DNA from 3 places in the Sphingobacterium sp. JUb56 genome. Region 1 is predicted to be linked to each of the others. Evidence: riboswitches for the same ligand, from Rfam matches in the RefSeq annotation. Region 1 holds a riboswitch; each other region holds the start of a gene.

The links. A riboswitch is a leader RNA that binds a small molecule or an ion and turns the genes downstream of it on or off. The one in region 1 is predicted to bind thiamine pyrophosphate.
Region 2: linked by a shared signal. The riboswitch ahead of thiM (hydroxyethylthiazole kinase) and the one ahead of thiS (sulfur carrier protein ThiS) in region 1 are both predicted to bind thiamine pyrophosphate.
Region 3: linked by a shared signal. The riboswitch ahead of FHR29_RS19035 (TonB-dependent receptor) and the one ahead of thiS (sulfur carrier protein ThiS) in region 1 are both predicted to bind thiamine pyrophosphate.

What each region holds. Positions count from the first base shown of each region.
Region 1 is NZ_JACHWL010000001.1:3,363,465-3,369,296, forward strand. It holds gene FHR29_RS14360 (bifunctional UDP-N-acetylmuramoyl-tripeptide:D-alanyl-D-alanine ligase/alanine racemase) at 1-1,804, opposite strand, end outside; gene FHR29_RS14365 (regulatory protein RecX) at 1,878-2,366, shown strand; tRNA gene FHR29_RS14370 (tRNA-Gly) at 2,466-2,541, shown strand; tRNA gene FHR29_RS14375 (tRNA-Leu) at 2,556-2,640, shown strand; gene nudK (GDP-mannose pyrophosphatase NudK) at 3,112-3,690, shown strand; TPP riboswitch at 3,877-3,975, shown strand; gene thiS (sulfur carrier protein ThiS) at 3,997-4,245, shown strand; gene thiC (phosphomethylpyrimidine synthase ThiC) at 4,273-5,832, shown strand, end outside.
Region 2 is NZ_JACHWL010000001.1:805,760-811,591, reverse strand. It holds gene tenA (thiaminase II) at 1-619, opposite strand, end outside; gene thiD (bifunctional hydroxymethylpyrimidine kinase/phosphomethylpyrimidine kinase) at 606-1,439, opposite strand; gene thiE (thiamine phosphate synthase) at 1,436-2,074, opposite strand; gene thiM (hydroxyethylthiazole kinase) at 2,071-2,868, opposite strand; TPP riboswitch at 2,931-3,023, opposite strand; gene FHR29_RS03090 (SusC/RagA family TonB-linked outer membrane protein) at 3,556-5,832, shown strand, end outside.
Region 3 is NZ_JACHWL010000001.1:4,464,316-4,470,147, forward strand. It holds gene FHR29_RS19020 (oligosaccharide flippase family protein) at 1-1,256, opposite strand, end outside; gene FHR29_RS19025 (acylphosphatase) at 1,268-1,549, opposite strand; gene FHR29_RS19030 (amidohydrolase family protein) at 1,584-2,753, opposite strand; TPP riboswitch at 3,384-3,509, shown strand; gene FHR29_RS19035 (TonB-dependent receptor) at 3,570-5,832, shown strand, end outside.

The sequences.
Region 1 (5,832 bases):
GATTTTTCAATATCGCTAGCAGTTCATCAACTTCCTCTGGCATAAAACCAAGACGATGCATCCCAGTATCAACTTTAATATGGACTGGAAAATCTTTTAGTCCTTGCTGTAAGAGATAGCGGAGAAATGAATTTAAAACTCTAAAACTATAGATCTCTGGTTCCAACTTATGATGTACAATAGCATCAAAGGCATTTTCATCAGGACTCATTACCACTATTGGAAGTGTGATGCCTCCATTTCTCAGATCAACACCTTCATCAGCAAAAGCAACCGTCAAATAATCCACATGATTAAACTGTAGTAAATTAGCAATTTCAAAACTTCCACTTCCATAAGAAAAAGCTTTTACCATAGCCATCAATTTAACACCTGCAGGCAACAGACCCCGATATACATTGAGGTTATGTTCCAATGCATTTAAATTAATCTCTAATATCGTATCATGTGATTTAGCAACCAATCGTTTACTGATCTGTTCAAAATGATAATCACGTGCACCTTTTATCAAGATCGTTGAATTGCTATAATCAATATGCTTAAAACCATCTATAAATGATTTTGTATCCGAGTAGCTGGCCGTGGGTAATGAAAACTGTGCTTGCAACTGACTCAAAATAGGTCCGATAAAAATCAAATCAGTTAATCCACTAGCTGCGACCAAACGCTTTAGTTTACTGATACTCTTCTCATCATGCAACTGTACACCAGGAATATCGGATAAGATTAGGACCTTACGAGAATTTTGCTTTTGTTGCTTTAAAAAATCCAATGCAATCTGTAGCGCTACCAGATCATTACTATATGAATCATCAATAATGGAAGTATTATGTTTTCCTTTTTTCAATTCAAGACGCATCTCCATCGGTTGCAACGTGGCAATACGATCGGCTATAGTTTTAAAATCATAACCAAAAGTAATCATCACTGCAATACATGAAATCGCGTTCTCAATTGATGCTTGATCAACAAAAGGAATTTTAACCGTAAAAAACTGACGGGAAAAACATAAACTTACCAATGTAGCTTGATCACCTTCCTTCTTAAGCGAATAAACCTCTAATTGACACGATTCATCCTCTCCCCAGGCAAATTTGTAAATCTGAGACGGCATATAGATCTGTTCAAGATACTTTTTAGGATAGACCAATACCTCAGCATCTGTAAAAAGTTTCAGCTTCTGCGCAATTTTTTCCTCTTTCGATTGAAACCCTTCTTTATGGGCTACCCCGATATTGGTTAATACACCATGCGTGGGTTTAATCATTTTTTGGAGTTTCTCCATTTCACCGACCTCACTTATTCCAGCTTCTATGATGGCGAAATTATATTGTTCATTTAGTTCCCATAGTGATAAAGCAACACCCAGCTGTGAATTATAGCTTTTAGGACTGCGATAGATTTTATATTCTGGAGATAGCAGTTGAAACAACCATTCTTTGACGATAGTCTTACCGTTGCTCCCTGTAATACCCAATACAGGAGATTTAAATTTCATGCGCTGTGTTTCTGCTACTGCCTGTAATGCTAAAAAAGTATCTGCGACCCATAAAACATTAGCATCTGGCAATATCAGTTCTTGCTGAAAGTCATTTTGTAACACAAAATTTCTAATCCCTTTACTATAGGCATCCATGATAAACTCATGTCCATCACGACGATTGATCAAGGCAAAGAATAATCCTGTTTCAGCATTTACGATCTTACGTGTATCATAAATCAGATTTTGAATGATAGATTTATGATGAACAATAATTGATCTTTTAGGAACAACAATCTCTGAAATATCCGATATGGTATACATTTTTTAAAATATTTATTCAATCAAAGCTCCACAATTTTTCAATAAGTTCAATATATTTTTGAAATTTGTAAAGATGTTTGACGAAGAGAAAACGAGAAAAAAAATATACACACCTAAGCAAGCATTGCTTAAGGCTGCCAGTTATTGTGCTTATCAAGAACGGGCACAACAAGAAGTCCGGGATAAATTATACGAATGGGGCTTGCATCAAGAAGATGTAGAGGAAATCATTTCACAATTGATATCGGACAATTTTCTAAATGAAGAACGCTTTGCTATAGCCTATACTCTAGGTAAGCTTAGAATAAAAAGTTGGGGAAAGATTAAGATTAAGCAGTCCTTAAAACTCAAAAGGGTATCCGACCCTTTAATCAAAATTGCATTTTCAAAAATTGATTTAGATGAGTATGAAGATAAACTCCATGATCTTTTAGATAAAAAGCAACTATCATTGAAAGATAAAGATGTCTATATTCTAAAAAACAAGTTATTTCAATATGCTTTATCAAGAGGTTTCGAAAGTGATCTCATTTCTTCTCTCCTGAAAGAAAAGGGCTTATAAAAAAAAGACAATAAAGCTTATATTAAAATTTGTTTTTTTAATTATTAGCTCTATATTTGCATCACCAAAACAGAAAACAACTTGTTAACTGTTAGCAATGCGAAAATAGCTCAGCTGGTAGAGCACAACCTTGCCAAGGTTGGGGTCGCGAGTTCGAATCTCGTTTTTCGCTCCACATTAATATCACCTGCCTAGGTGGTGGAACTGGTAGACACGCAGGACTTAAAATCCTGTTTCCGTTAAGGAAGTGCGGGTTCGATTCCCGCCCTAGGTACAAGAAAAGCTCATCCAAAAGATGAGCTTTTCTTGTTTATAGACCTTTGATTTTTTTATTGATATCAATAGATTTACCATTGCATTTTATTGTTTCCATCTTGTATATTTCTAGATAGGTGATAGTGATATTATAGAGGTTTTATAGAGGGTTCATAGAGGTATATCTCTATAAACCCTCTATAAATACACAATAAAATGTATCTAAGATCTCAAGTACTTTTTAACCTGTCCTCTACATGATCTTCATCATTTTATATCAGCTCATAAGGCAATCGCTACTGAATAAAATTTCCTTCAACACGATCGATTTTTCCCATATAAACAATTTTAGGAGTTTATAAATTTATATACCTTTAGCCATCGACAACTTACTTTTAAAAGTCCACCGTATTTTAGAAAAAAAGTATAAAAGAACTGAAAAATATGCATATGACAATTATTAATAATGCGAATTTGAAATACCTCAATCATGATAGATAACATCAAAATCACAGAAACCAAGGTCTTATCAGACAATTGGTACGTCTTGCGAAAGATCACTTACGAATATTTGAAAAAGGACGGCACCATTATGAGTCAAAGCAGGGAAGCATACGACAGAGGAAACGGTGCCACTATTTTACTGTACAACAAAGAACAGAAAACAGTTATCCTTACCCGTCAATTTCGTCTACCTACATTTGTCAATGGAAATGAGAGCGGTATGATGATTGAAGCTTGTGCAGGTTTGTTGGATAAAGATAATGCCGAGGATTGCATCAGAAGAGAAACTGAAGAAGAAACGGGTTATAAAATTACAGATGTACGTAAAATATTTGAAGCTTATATGTCCCCTGGATCTGTCACAGAAATTCTGTATTTCTTTATAGCCGAATATGCTAAAGAAATGAAAGTCAGTGAAGGTGGTGGGCTAGAACAGGAGGAAGAAAATATTGAAGTTTTGGAATTGCCTATAAAAGAAGCGATGCAAATGGTTGATAATGGCGAAATCAAAGATGCCAAAACCATTATGCTGCTTCAATATATTAAACTCCAGCATATTTTATAGTATTTGCCATTGATTCTCCCTGCCCATAACTCCACCTCTGCCAGGGAGAATCATTATTCGCTATACCAGCAGTCCCCATCAATAAAACACTTCACTTCTTAAAGTATATGGTTCTGTCACAAAAAGATGGACAGACTAAAATAAATCTACCTCTTTTCGTTTATTGAGATTTTTTACCTAGTTTAGTGGAAACTTTAGGGGTGTCTGCAAAATTTGCAGGCTGAGATTTTACCCTTAGAACCTGATCCGGATCATACTGGCGTAGGGAAAAGTAGATGTCTTCATTGTGCATATACCGGCACAACTGTGGCCATTCCTAAAGTTTTTTATTTAAAAATTTTAAAAGGAATGGAACTCACAATTAATCACCAATTACGTTTTTTTGAACAGCCCCCCACCTCTTTGGAAGGTTTGATGCTTTTGGAATTCCCAGAAAAAAGCAAGGGCATTGCTGTCGCTATTAATAACCAGGTTATACCCAAAACGGCTTGGGCAACAACCAAACTACAGCATCAGGACTCAATTCTAATTATCGCTGCAACACAGGGCGGATAAATCTCTTATACCTATTACTATACCATCATGTTAGAACAAAACATTACCCAGACCCCATTTCCAAATTCAAAAAAAGTCTATATTTCAGGTCAGCTCTATCCTATTCAGGTTGCCATGCGTGAAATTACATTAAGTCCGACCAAACTTAGCAAGGGTGGAATAGAAATCAATCCTCCAGTCACTATTTATGACACTTCTGGTCCGTATACGGATGAACAAGCACAGATTGATATCCGCAAAGGTCTTGCTAGAACTCGTGAAAATTGGATATTGGACAGAAAAGATGTTCAAGTTTTATCACAAATCAGTTCAGATTATGGAAAAGAAAGATTGGCAGACTCGGACCTGGATGAACTCCGTTTTGAATACAGCCATAGACCTAAAAAAGCATTAGCGGGTAAAAATGTAAGTCAACTGCACTATGCAAGAAAAGGAATCATAACTCCAGAGATGGAGTATGTAGCCATTCGCGAAAATCAGCGTATTGAGCAAATCGAAGCAGCAACTAAAGGTATGGATCATCAGCACACCGGTCACAGTTTTGGTGCCCGTACTCCAAAGAAATTAATTACCCCTGAATTTGTAAGAGAAGAAATTGCCGCCGGAAGAGCAATTATTCCAAACAACATTAATCATCCAGAAAGCGAACCGATGATCATCGGCCGCAACTTTTTGGTAAAGATCAACGCTAATATTGGTAATAGTGCCGTTACCTCAAGCATTGAAGAAGAAGTTGATAAAGCTGTCTGGGCATGCCGATGGGGTGCTGATACAATTATGGATCTTTCAACAGGTAAAAATATTCATGAAACACGCGAATGGATCATCCGTAATTCTCCGGTGCCAATTGGTACAGTTCCTATATATCAAGCTTTGGAAAAAGTAAAAGGCGTTGCAGAAGATCTGACATGGGAAATATTCAGAGATACACTAATTGAACAAGCCGAACAAGGGGTTTCTTATTTCACCATCCATGCAGGAGTACTTTTACGTTATATCCATTTAACAGCACAACGTGTAACAGGTATTGTTTCCCGAGGTGGCTCGATTATGGCAAAATGGTGTCTGTTCCATCATAAAGAAAACTTCCTTTACACGCATTTTGAAGAGATCTGTCAGATTATGAAGGAATATGATGTTGCTTTTTCCCTAGGGGATGGACTTCGACCAGGTTCTATAGCTGATGCTAACGATGCTGCACAATTTGCTGAATTAGAAACCTTGGGTGAGTTGACCAAAATAGCATGGAAACATGATGTACAGGTTATGATCGAAGGTCCAGGTCATGTACCTATGCACATGATCAAAGAAAACATGGACAAACAGCTTGAGGTTTGTGACGAAGCACCATTTTACACTTTAGGCCCATTGACAACAGATATTGCTCCGGGTTATGATCACATCACCTCAGCAATTGGCGCGGCAATGATTGGCTGGTTCGGCTGTGCCATGCTTTGTTATGTTACCCCAAAAGAACACCTCGGTTTACCTAACCGAAAAGATGTAAAGGATGGCGTGATCACCTACAAACTGGCTGCACATGCGGCAGATTTGGCTAAAGGACATCCTGGTGCACAATACCGAGAC
Region 2 (5,832 bases), 2.6 Mb from region 1:
CCCAAAATTGATACTCCAGTCTAGATGCTAAAACAAATGCTTCACTCATCTTATTACGAATAGCAACAGTCGCATTTGCGGCTACTTGATCACACATAGCAATTGATTGTCGTACAGAAATAGCAAAATCTTCTCCTCCATACGTATCAATCCATTTTTGATAAGGATTATCAACTGATTTTTCTTGTCTAGCAATATATTCCCCCACTTCTTTATATATCCAAAAACAGGGTAAAGTTGCAGCCATCCCAACCTCTACAGGATCTAGCGCTGCTGTACTTTTTAGATAATGCACATAATGATGGCAAACAGGCTGCATATGACCTTTTTCGTTGACACCAAAATCCTTAAAATAAGAGTCGTGCAAAGCATTTTCGACAACAATCGCATTTTCTCCAAAACGCATATAGGATAGCGCATCTTGAACATCATGTGCCCGAGCACCAATAAGGGCTAATGCTCGACCAAAATGTTCAAGATAAAGCGAATCTTGAGCCATGTAAAATTGAAATTTTTCTTTCGGCAAATTTCCTGTCGTAAGTTCCTTTATAAAAGGCATGTCTAATATAGACTGATATTTATCTGAGATACTATTCCAGACCTGTTCAGACCAATTCATATTTAATTTGTTTTTGAGGATTAAAAAAATGATTTAAAGGACCGTTTCCCATCCCTAATTGTACATTTGCCCCCTGCTCTATTGCCATAAAAACATAATTTTGCGCTAAAGAAACGGCTTCAGATATCGTATGCCCCTGTGCCAAATAAGCGGCTATTGCAGATGATAGTGTACAACCGGAACCGTGTGTATTCTTCGTTTTTATTTTTTTACTTTTAAATATTTCTGGGTGACTATTCTTATCAAATAATATAGATTGCAGCGTATCTTGTTCCAGATGCCCCCCTTTTACCAAGACACGCTCACAACCTAATGCAAGGATGCTTTCCCCTGCAACGTACATATCTTCTAAAGTTGCCACTGACACCTTGGCAAGTATACCTGCTTCATCCATATTCGGTGTAATCACATCTGCTAAAGGGAATAGTAGGTCGATCATTGCAGCAATAGTTTCTTCCTCAATAAGCTTGTGGCCACTGGTAGCAACCATAACAGGATCAAATACAAGGGGTACTTTTTTATATTTCTGAAGCGTCTGTGCGATCGTAATAACCAATTGTGGTGTATGCACCATTCCTATCTTTATGGCATCAGGAAAGACATCGTCCATAATAGATTCAATCTGATCCGCTACAGCTTCCAGCGCTATAGGATAAATTTTGCGGACACCCATCGTATTTTGTACAGGCAATGCTGTCAGTACTGAAGTAGCGTAGCATCCTAATGCTGAAAAAGTTTTGATATCAGCTTGGATTCCGGCTCCCCCACTGCCGTCGAAACCTGCGATCGTCAGCGTACTTGGATAACGGTATTTTTTCATTTCAAAATTTCATTTTTAAGTTCATAAGCTGCTTTTTCCGGATCTTCACTTCCACATATAGCAGATACTACAGCTAAACAATCGGCACCTGCTTGTATAACACGACGAGCATTTTGTATGTGAATATTGCCGATAGCAACTAGCGGTTTGTCTGTTCGTTGCCGAATCTCGACAATACCTCTTAACCCCCATTCGGTGATAGTGTCTTTTTTCGTTTCAGTATTAAATACAGGGCTGATACCCAGGTAATCGGATAATGGAATTTGCTCATTTTTTAACTGTTCAAGATTTTCAATAGAATAACCGACTAGAGGTCTTGGGCTATACCAGACTTCTCTAATACCACGAGGAGAAATATCACGGTTACCTACGTGAATACCATCCGCACCTACTTTTTGGGCCACTTCAAGATTATCATTGATGATTAGCGGAATTGTGTATTTATCTGTAATCTCTTTCAATTGTTTAGCTTTTGCTAAGTATAGGTCAGATGTTAGATTTTTTTCTCTAAGCTGTATGACATCGACACCACCCAGAATTGCTCTCTCTGCTACGTGAAGGAAATTTTTCCCACGGCAATCCTGCTCTGAAATTACGAGGTATAGCTGATAAGGAAAAGATGTATCTAAATTCATAATATGCCAAATTTTAATGTATTATTAAATTCAGCCTCAGTGATATTATATAGTTTATCAAGAAGTTTAACTTGCAAACTACCCGGCCCATTACTTTCCTTCTCAGCTAACTCCCCCGCTACTCCGATTAGAGCCATTGCAGCAGTTACAGCCTCTGTTTTATTGGTGATTACAGCCATAAATGCCCCAATAATCGCAGTTGCAGAACAACCTAAACCGGTTACTTTTGTCATCAAAAGATGTCCATTTTTTAGATGAATCTCCTGACTCCCAGAAATCACGATATCTGTTTCACCAGAAATACAAACAATGGAACCATATTGTTGATGAAGATTCAATGCTGCCAAAACTGCTTCACCACTTTGAGAAGTACTATCCACTCCTTTCGTCTTTATAAGATTAGATTTGTTTAGTGCGATAATTTCAGATGCATTACCTTTTATGACAGTGGGTTTTTCACGAAGCAATTCTTTTAGAATATGATCGCGATAAGATGTCGCCCCCGCTCCAACAGGATCTAAAATCCAAGGTTTTCCTAATTGAGAAGCAGTATTTGCGGCCAATAACATAGATTCAGACCACACTTCGTCTAATGTTCCTATGTTAATAACAAGTGAATCGCTGATCGTGACCATCTCGACTACTTCAGATTTAGCATGCGCCATAATGGGTGAAGCACCAACAGCCAACAAGGCATTGGCTGTATTATTCATGACCACAAAATTACTAATATTATGTACGAGTGGCGATTGCGCTCTTACTTGTTGGATATACTTCCAAAGTGTTTTTTCCATGTTCATTTCATTTAGTAAAAAATCGAATGCTTTAGGAAAAAACCACATACAAAACAGCACAGGTGTACTGTATTGCTTTTCCCTACGTCGGTATTAGCCGTATCAGGTTCAAAGGGACTCTCTCAATTCTTTTTAGAATACCCCTAAAGCATAACAAAGATATAAAATATAAACATTCATTCTTATAGTTATCAAAGTTTATATTTCATAATGAAATGATGCTAGACAATACATCAGCGAACAATTCCTATAATGAATAGTTTTTAATAATTTATGAGTGATTTTCAACACTTTTTAATTTTCCCTTTAAAGATAAAATTTATATTGTCAGATATATACTTATTTTATAGATTACAATTTCATGTAAACTATTTATTATAATCTTTTTCATTGGATATAGAAAAAAGAGCTATGGTTTATTATTTTTAAAAATAAACTTATCCCAAAAAGAAGCGAAATTATTCTCACTACCATATTGAACAAAGTTCAGTAAACTTATCATAATCAATATATTGAATAACAAAAAAAAGATATAACCACATCAATAGTTACTTTTATTGATTTATTAATAATGTTTTATTTCTTCAAGAAACTTTAATTTTTTTTTTAAAAAGATTTGCAACTTGTAACATTTTTCTGTTATTTTATCAAATATTACTAACCCCTATTTTTTTAACCTACAGTAACATGAAAAAACTTTACACCTCCTGTTGTATGGCGGTTTCGGTATCCCTCATTTCGATATCCAATCTGCAAGCACAACAAGCTCTCACTGGAAAAGTGACGAGTGCCACTGGACCAGTTTCAGGAGTCACCATTACCGTAAAAGGTACTTCCCGAGCCACTCAATCGAAAGAAGATGGTAGTTATACCATCCAAGCCCAAAAAGGCGAGACACTTCGTTTTACCATCATTGGTTACGTCGCTCAAGAAGTACAAATTGGCGATAGTAAAATCATCAACATGATTATCAAACCCGAAGAGGGCTCGTTGGAAGAAGTCGTTGTAACGGGATTTACACAGCGTAAAAGAAGCCAAATTGGTTCTGCCGTTACGACAGTTTCTGGAGATGATATCCGTCGCACAGGAGCGATAAACCCGATTGCGGCACTACAGGGAATGGTACCTGGACTACAGGTACAATCTGGCGTTGGTGGTCCTCAATCTACACCAATTTTCCGTATCCGTGGTAGTGCTTCTTTGGATCCTTATAACAACCAACCTTTAGTCGTTATTGACAATATTCTTATGGACACAGATATGGTCTTACCTAATCGAGGTGGAAATCAAGATTTTGGAAATATCTTAAAAGATCTCAATCCCGATGATATCGAAAATATTACAGTATTAAGAGGGGGAGCGGTAACAGCTCTTTATGGTAGCCGTGCACAAAATGGTGTTATTTTGATTACCACAAAAAGCGGGTTTGCACAAAAGGGATTGGGAGTAAGTATTACTCAAAATACCCAATGGGAACAGGCATATAAAACCTTAGATTTTCAAAATCATTTTGGTCCTGGTACTACCAGTAGCGATTTGGACTTTATAAAAACAGCGGATGGAAAATTACAGGTTGCCGCTCCTGGTTATAACTTTGGTCCCAGATTTCAAGGTCAGACCGTACTCGATAATGATGGTCGCGAAATTGTCTATTCTGCACAACCAAACAATATGCTTGACGCGTATCGTCTAGCACCTAGTACAAATACTTCTGTAAGTATTTCCGGCGGAAGTCCACAAGGTTCTTTTCGTCTATCTTACTCCAATAATTCATCAAAAGGGATTACACCCAACAATGATTTCAAAAGAAATAGCGTTAATTTTCGTGGATCACAACGTCTATTAGGAAAAATAATTGTTGATGCCAACGTAACGTATGTTAAAAGTAAAGCTAAAAATCCTGCAGATGTAGGTGGAGGAAATGCATTACTCTCTGGAAATACTGATGCTGGAAGTATTTTAATGAACTTCGCTTCAGGTATACCTCGTTATTATGACACTAAATACTGGAAGAACAATTACATTGCCCCCATTGGTGGCTGGAATGATGCCGATCAAACAGGATTCAGCAGCGTTTTATATAATTTGTACGAAAATAACCGAGTTTCCGAGGATGATAATTTTAGAGGCGTAATTGATGTCCAGATTCCATTCAACGATAATTGGAAGTTTCAAGGATTTGCCAATGTCAATTACATTGGTAGCAACTTCGAAAATCAGACACGAGGACGTGACTCTGCTTATACCAATCCATACTATGCTACGAACACAGGTAATCGCTTCACTTCTCAGTTTAGAGGAACATTAAACTATACGAAAAAATTCAATGATTTTAACGTTATGGTATTAGGTGGTGGCGAATACTACAGTTTTACATCTAAAGGACAATGGGCTAATATTGATGGAGCTATCTACCCAGATATATACCGTCTTAGCAATTCACGGAATCCGGTAAAAGCAGGCGAATATGCACCTAACAAAAGTAATTTAGGATCCCTCTTTTACCAAGCATCCATCGATTATCGTGATGAATTGACCTTAAATGTTTATGGACGTAACGACTGGAATTCCACGCTAGTCTACAATGATGGACATGGAACCTATTCTTATTTTTATCCGGGAGTAGATGCGATCTGGAAATTTAACGAAACCTTTAAGGAAAAATTATCACCTTTGTTCAACTATGCCGCTTTACGTGTTTCTTATGTAAAATCAGGTAATGGAACAGCCGCCTACAGAGCGAATACAGGGGCATATTCCGCCGGCAATCCTTATTTATCCTATGCAGGACTTTCCGTGCTTAATTATTCCTTTTCAGATAATACCCTTCCAAATCAGAATTTAGTTCCTGAACGCACGGGCAAGTATGAAGTTGGATTAGAGGTACGAATGCTGAAAAACCGACTAGGTACCGATTTCTCTTTTTACACACAAGATTCCAAAAGTCAGATCATTCCATTCGGA
Region 3 (5,832 bases), 1.1 Mb from region 1:
GCACCGACATAGCTGTAGCGCGGAATCAGGATATAACACAATATAATTGTAATTAAAGCCCCAATACCTGAAATATAGAGACCGTATCGTGTTTGATCAGAAAGTTTATACCACACAGAAAGGTTCATATATATCCCAAGCATCACATAGTTGAATAAAATAACAGGAATAATAAATAGACCCGACCAATATTCTGCACTCTCTGAAGCAGATCCTCCTTGAATAAAATACTTAAGCCATTCAATATTGACAGACAATCCGATCATGACAACCATCATAGCAATCACAAAATATTCCATGATCATTGCATAAACCTTTTTCGAATTATCATTTTTGGCATAGGAGAAGAAAAAAGGTTCGGCTCCTAAACGAAATGCCTGCACGAAAATGCTTAAGAAAACAGCAATCTTTGCAATAGCACCATATATACCAACATCTCGGTCAGCAATACTTTTCGGTAATAATTCAGGCATTAAAATCTTATCTAGGTTTTCGTTTATGATAAATGAAATATTAGCGATCAAAATAGGAAAGCTATATCGAAACATATCACCTAATAACACCCGATCAATTTTAAAATTAAATGTTCTAATCTCGGGCAACAGCATCAACAATGTCACTGCACTCGCTACAAAATTAGAAATAAACACATAACCCAACCATGAGTTTATATACCAGCTAGAAAAATATGGTTCAGTATCCGGAAAATGTTGAAGTAAATAAGGTATGAAGACAATGAATGTCAAGTTTAAAATAACAAATGTGATGATATTGACTAACTTCAATACGCCGTAGCGCAATGGCCGACCATTAGCACGAACTTTGGCAAAAGGAACAACAGCAAGTGCATCAACGACTAAAGTAAGTCCAACAAAGTAAATATAGCTTTTATATTGACCTACAGAGTCAATATTTTCTTTTGCAAACCAATGCGCAATGTCATTAGAAAAAATAAGAATAGTTAATAGAAAAATTAAAGAAGTAAAAATGGTGACAACAAAGCTATTATTGAATACTTTAGATTTATCCTTCTCCTCAACTTTCTGTAAATATCTAAAATAGGTTGTTTCCATCCCAAAAGCTAGGAATGCATTGATCATAGCTGCCCAAGAATACATATTCGTAAATATTCCATAGGTGGAAGCTTCAAATTTACGAACGAAAATTGGCGTTAAAACAAAATTCAGTAATCTAGAGATGATAGTACTGAGACCGTAGATCAAGGTTTGACCAGCAAATTTCTTAAAAACAGACAAGATATTAAGATTTATTTAGACGATTTTTTTAGCACTTCAAAATTCTTAAAATCTTCCCAGACGCCCTCTTCACAAATCACTTCTTCCACTACTGCGCGCTCAGGTCCCTCTTCACAGAATTCTTTTAAACAATCTAGAGCAAAATCATCACCCTCTGCCTCAATATAAACAGAACCATCCGCTAAATTTCTAACAAACCCTTTAATACCCAATTGGTCGGCAACTGCTTTGGTAGATAACCTAAAATAAACCCCCTGTACTTTTCCTTTGATAGAAATATTAACATGTTTCATATCAACAAAAGTACAGAAGATTTTGAGTATTTTACTATGCTAATCTTTGCACCGTAACTTTATCAGATAATCTAAAATGTTCCATATTTTTTAATAGAACAAGACCTGGTTTTTTACCAACTTCAATTGAACCAAATTTATCATCGATATTTAAAGCCTGTGCCCCATTAATAGTAGCCCACTGGATAGATTGCTGAAAATCTAAATTATCAAAATGTTTATGTAACACTTTTAATTCATCTAAAATTGAAAGCTTATCATTGGATGCTAAACTATCTGTACCGATTACAATTTTTTGATTATCGTTTACAAAGTTCATTACTTTTGGCAATTGACCTTCAATATAAAGATTCGCCTTCGGACATAAACACCATACGATATCACGGCCCATTCGGTCCACAAAATCAAGGTCTTTCAATGACGTATACGTATTGTGAACCAAGATCAACTTATTAGGATGAGGTAAATATGGTAAATATGACTGAATTGAATTTCTAGCCTGAGCTTTAAACAAATCAGGATTTTTCCCTATTACTTTAAAGAAATCGATAAATCCTCCCGTTTTATAACGAAACAATCTATTTTCTTCATCACTCTCTTGATTATGAATACTGATAATATTAACATCAGAAACTGCTTTTTTAAATTTCTTCAGAAGTATTTTCGAACAAGAATAAGGAGCATGTGGTGTAATTGAAGAATGTGCTGGATCAAATTCATGAATCAAATCCTTAGCCTCCTGCAATCGACCATCAGCTTCATCCGGCTCTACTCCGAAGACTTCGACAAAAGTGTGGTAAAGAATCTTACTAGACTCCTTAATGTTAGATGTGTTATCAGAATTCACGTGATCTCCAACTGCCACAATACCATTATTGTACATTTCTTCATCAGCAGCAGCCATCGCTTTATCAATCACTTTTAAAGAAGTGCCACGACTTGTCATAACCGAAGAAAGAAAAGCTGGTAATCCAGTTTTTTGCGGAATCGTACCCTTCATATGGGACAATTCTAAGTGACAATGCGCATTAATAAATCCAGGAACAATAACTCCTTCAAATTTTTCAATATGCTGGCCGCTCAATTCTACGTCTTTACTTTCATAAATCCCAAGGATTTCACCATCATCATTAACTTTTACCACTCCATCTTTAATAGGTAAAGATGTAATTGGTAAGATATAGGTAGCGCTAAAATATTTCATTATTATAAAAACTTTAATAGTTACTTAGCATTCAGGTCAACGCAAAGGAACTGTGGTTATTAACGTTAAAATTCGTGCCAAAATTTAGTAAAAAAAATATTACCATTAAAAAAAACAAATTTACACAATTAGTTTAATTATTTAATCGTGATAAAAATCAAAGACTTTTAGATAAATTAACTTATAAGAATGTAACATAAATTTAAACCTTAATAAAAACTCCCTTGTTGCTAAAAATAATTAACATGAGCTAAAAGTTTGAATTTTAGCATATTTTTTGAAGGTAGGGAATAAGTTTAAATTCAGCCAATATATTATCTAAAAACCACAATTTTATTCATTTTTGTAGCGATTCAATGACGTTATGTCAGTGAAGCATCAATAAATCATGGAATTATAAATGGACATCCTTTTAGTTATTAAAAAAAGAAACCGGATCAATACAGCTACTTTAAAATCCGAAAGAAGCTAAAGATAAAGCAACACAACATTCATCATAATACAATCCTATAAACGAAAATCTATTCCACTTATTTTTACGAGCAAAACAAATTGATATTCCAAAACTCAATTCCTCAACATCCATTTTTACATTATATTTTTAGTACAGATTTTATTTAATACCTTCGCATTATCAATAAGGGGTGCCTTGTTCTACGAACACGAATAAAGGCTGAGATTATACCCAACAATACATTTATGTGTTGTGCACCTGATCCAGATAATGCTGGCGGAGGGAAAAGGTTAGTTAAATAAGTGAAAAACTGTTGTAACCCCTAGCAATAGTTTGTTTAACTCAAAATTCAATTAAAAAACATGATTAAAAATTTAATCAGCACAGTGCTATTTCTAGGAATAACATTATCCGTATCAGCTCAAAACGCTTTATCCATCAAAGTCTTAGACAATGAAACAAAAAAATCGTTACAGGGCGCAAGTATCGTTCTGACAAAAAATCAGAGTAAGAATTTAACAACTGATCGAAATGGTACTTCAAAGTTTTCAGGATTACCTGATGGACAATACGCCATAACAATCTCTTACATAGGCTATAGTACAGAAAAGAAGCAGATTGATCTGGTACAAAATACTGATCTTGAAATCTTTCTAAAACCACGTGCTATAAAAACAGAAGAAGTCCTGGTCATGGCAACACGTGCCAAAAACAACTCTTCTACAACCTATAAAAATATTAGCAAACAAGATATCGCTAAAAACAATTTCGGACAAGATATTCCATACCTACTAGATCAAACACCATCTGTCGTCATAGGATCGGACGCAGGAGCAGGTATAGGATATACAAATATGAAAATAAGAGGATCTGATAATGCCCGCATAAATGTAACATTGAATGGAATTCCGTTGAATGACGCGGAAAGTATGGGCTCATTCTTCGTCAATCTTCCCGATTTTGCATCCTCTACCGAGAGTATCCAGATTCAAAGAGGAATTGGAACTTCTACAAACGGGGCGGGATCATTCGGGGCATCACTAAACATACAATCCAATACACTCGAAAAAGAGCCGTACGTAGAATTCAACAACTCTTTCGGCTCCTATAATTCTTGGAAAAATACTTTGAAAGTAGGTTCAGGACTACTAAATAATAAATTTGCCTTTAATGTTCGCCTCTCACGTATCTTGAGCGATGGTTATATCGACCGAGCATCTTCCGATTTAAAGTCTTTTTATGTAGATGGAGGTTATTATAGTGACAAACATATTTTAAAGGCCATTGTATTCTCTGGCAAGGAAAAAACATATCAATCTTGGTACGGAACACCAGAGCCAAGATTAAACAATGATGTAGAGGGGATGAAAGATTATGCCGTCAATGATGGCTATACACAGCTAGAAACAGAAAATCTATTAAATTCTGGTCGCACTTACAACAAATACCTATATAAAAACCAAACAGACAACTACACGCAAACACATCACCAGTTACATTACACCAATTTTATCAATGAAAAACTAATTTTTAATGCGGCATTACATTACACCAGAGGTGCAGGCTATTACGAAGAATTCCGACCTGAAGACGACTTTTCAAAATACAATTTACCACCAGTCATTTCAGGAACCGATACCATCAAACAAACCGATTTGGTAAGGAGAAGATGGTTAGATAATTACTTCTATGGGACTACCTTTTCCTTCAACTATAATCCTTCACAGACAATAAAATTGACATGGGGTGGAGCTACAAATCAATATAAGGGAGATCATTACGGTGAAATAATCTGGGCAAAATATGCTTCCGCTAGCAACTTAGGGGATAAATACTATCTCAATGATGCTAAAAAAGATGACATCAGCACATTTCTGAAAGCAGACTTTACATTCGAAAAATGGTTATTATTTGCGGATATACAGTATCGTAATATTAATTACCAAGTAAAAGGTGATGACGATAAAATCAAAGGAATGGATTTTAAAAGAAAATTCAATTTTGTAAATCCAAAATTAGGAATTACTTACCTCATCAATGAAAATTCAAATTTATACGCCTCATATGCCTATGCTAGTAAAGAACCTGTCAGAAATGACTTTGTTGATCTAAAAGGAAACAATCCCAAACCAGAGAAAATGCAAGATATCGAAGCTGGCTACCGCTTCAATAATGAAACATTTAACATCGGTACGAACTTTTATGGTATGTTCTATAAAGATCAACTTATTCCGACCGGAGCACTTAATAATGTAGGTTCTCCATTGAGAATGAATATCCCAAATAGCTATAGAATAGGCTTAGAAGTAGATGCCGCATGGAAAATTTCAGCGTACTTTGGTTGGAAAGCAACAGCGGGACTAAGTCAGAACAAAATCAAAAATTACACGGATGAAACGAGTGGAGAATTCATTAAAAAAACAGATATTGCACTTTCTCCGGCAACTATTTTATCAAGCGAGTTCACTTATCGCCCTCTTCGTTCAGTAGAAATTGCACTATTATCAAAATATATTTCAAGACAATATCTGGACAATAGTTCAGCCAAAGTAAGAAGTATAGACCCTTCATTTGTAAACAATATTAGAGCTATTTATAATTTCTCCATATTAGGTTTGAAAAATA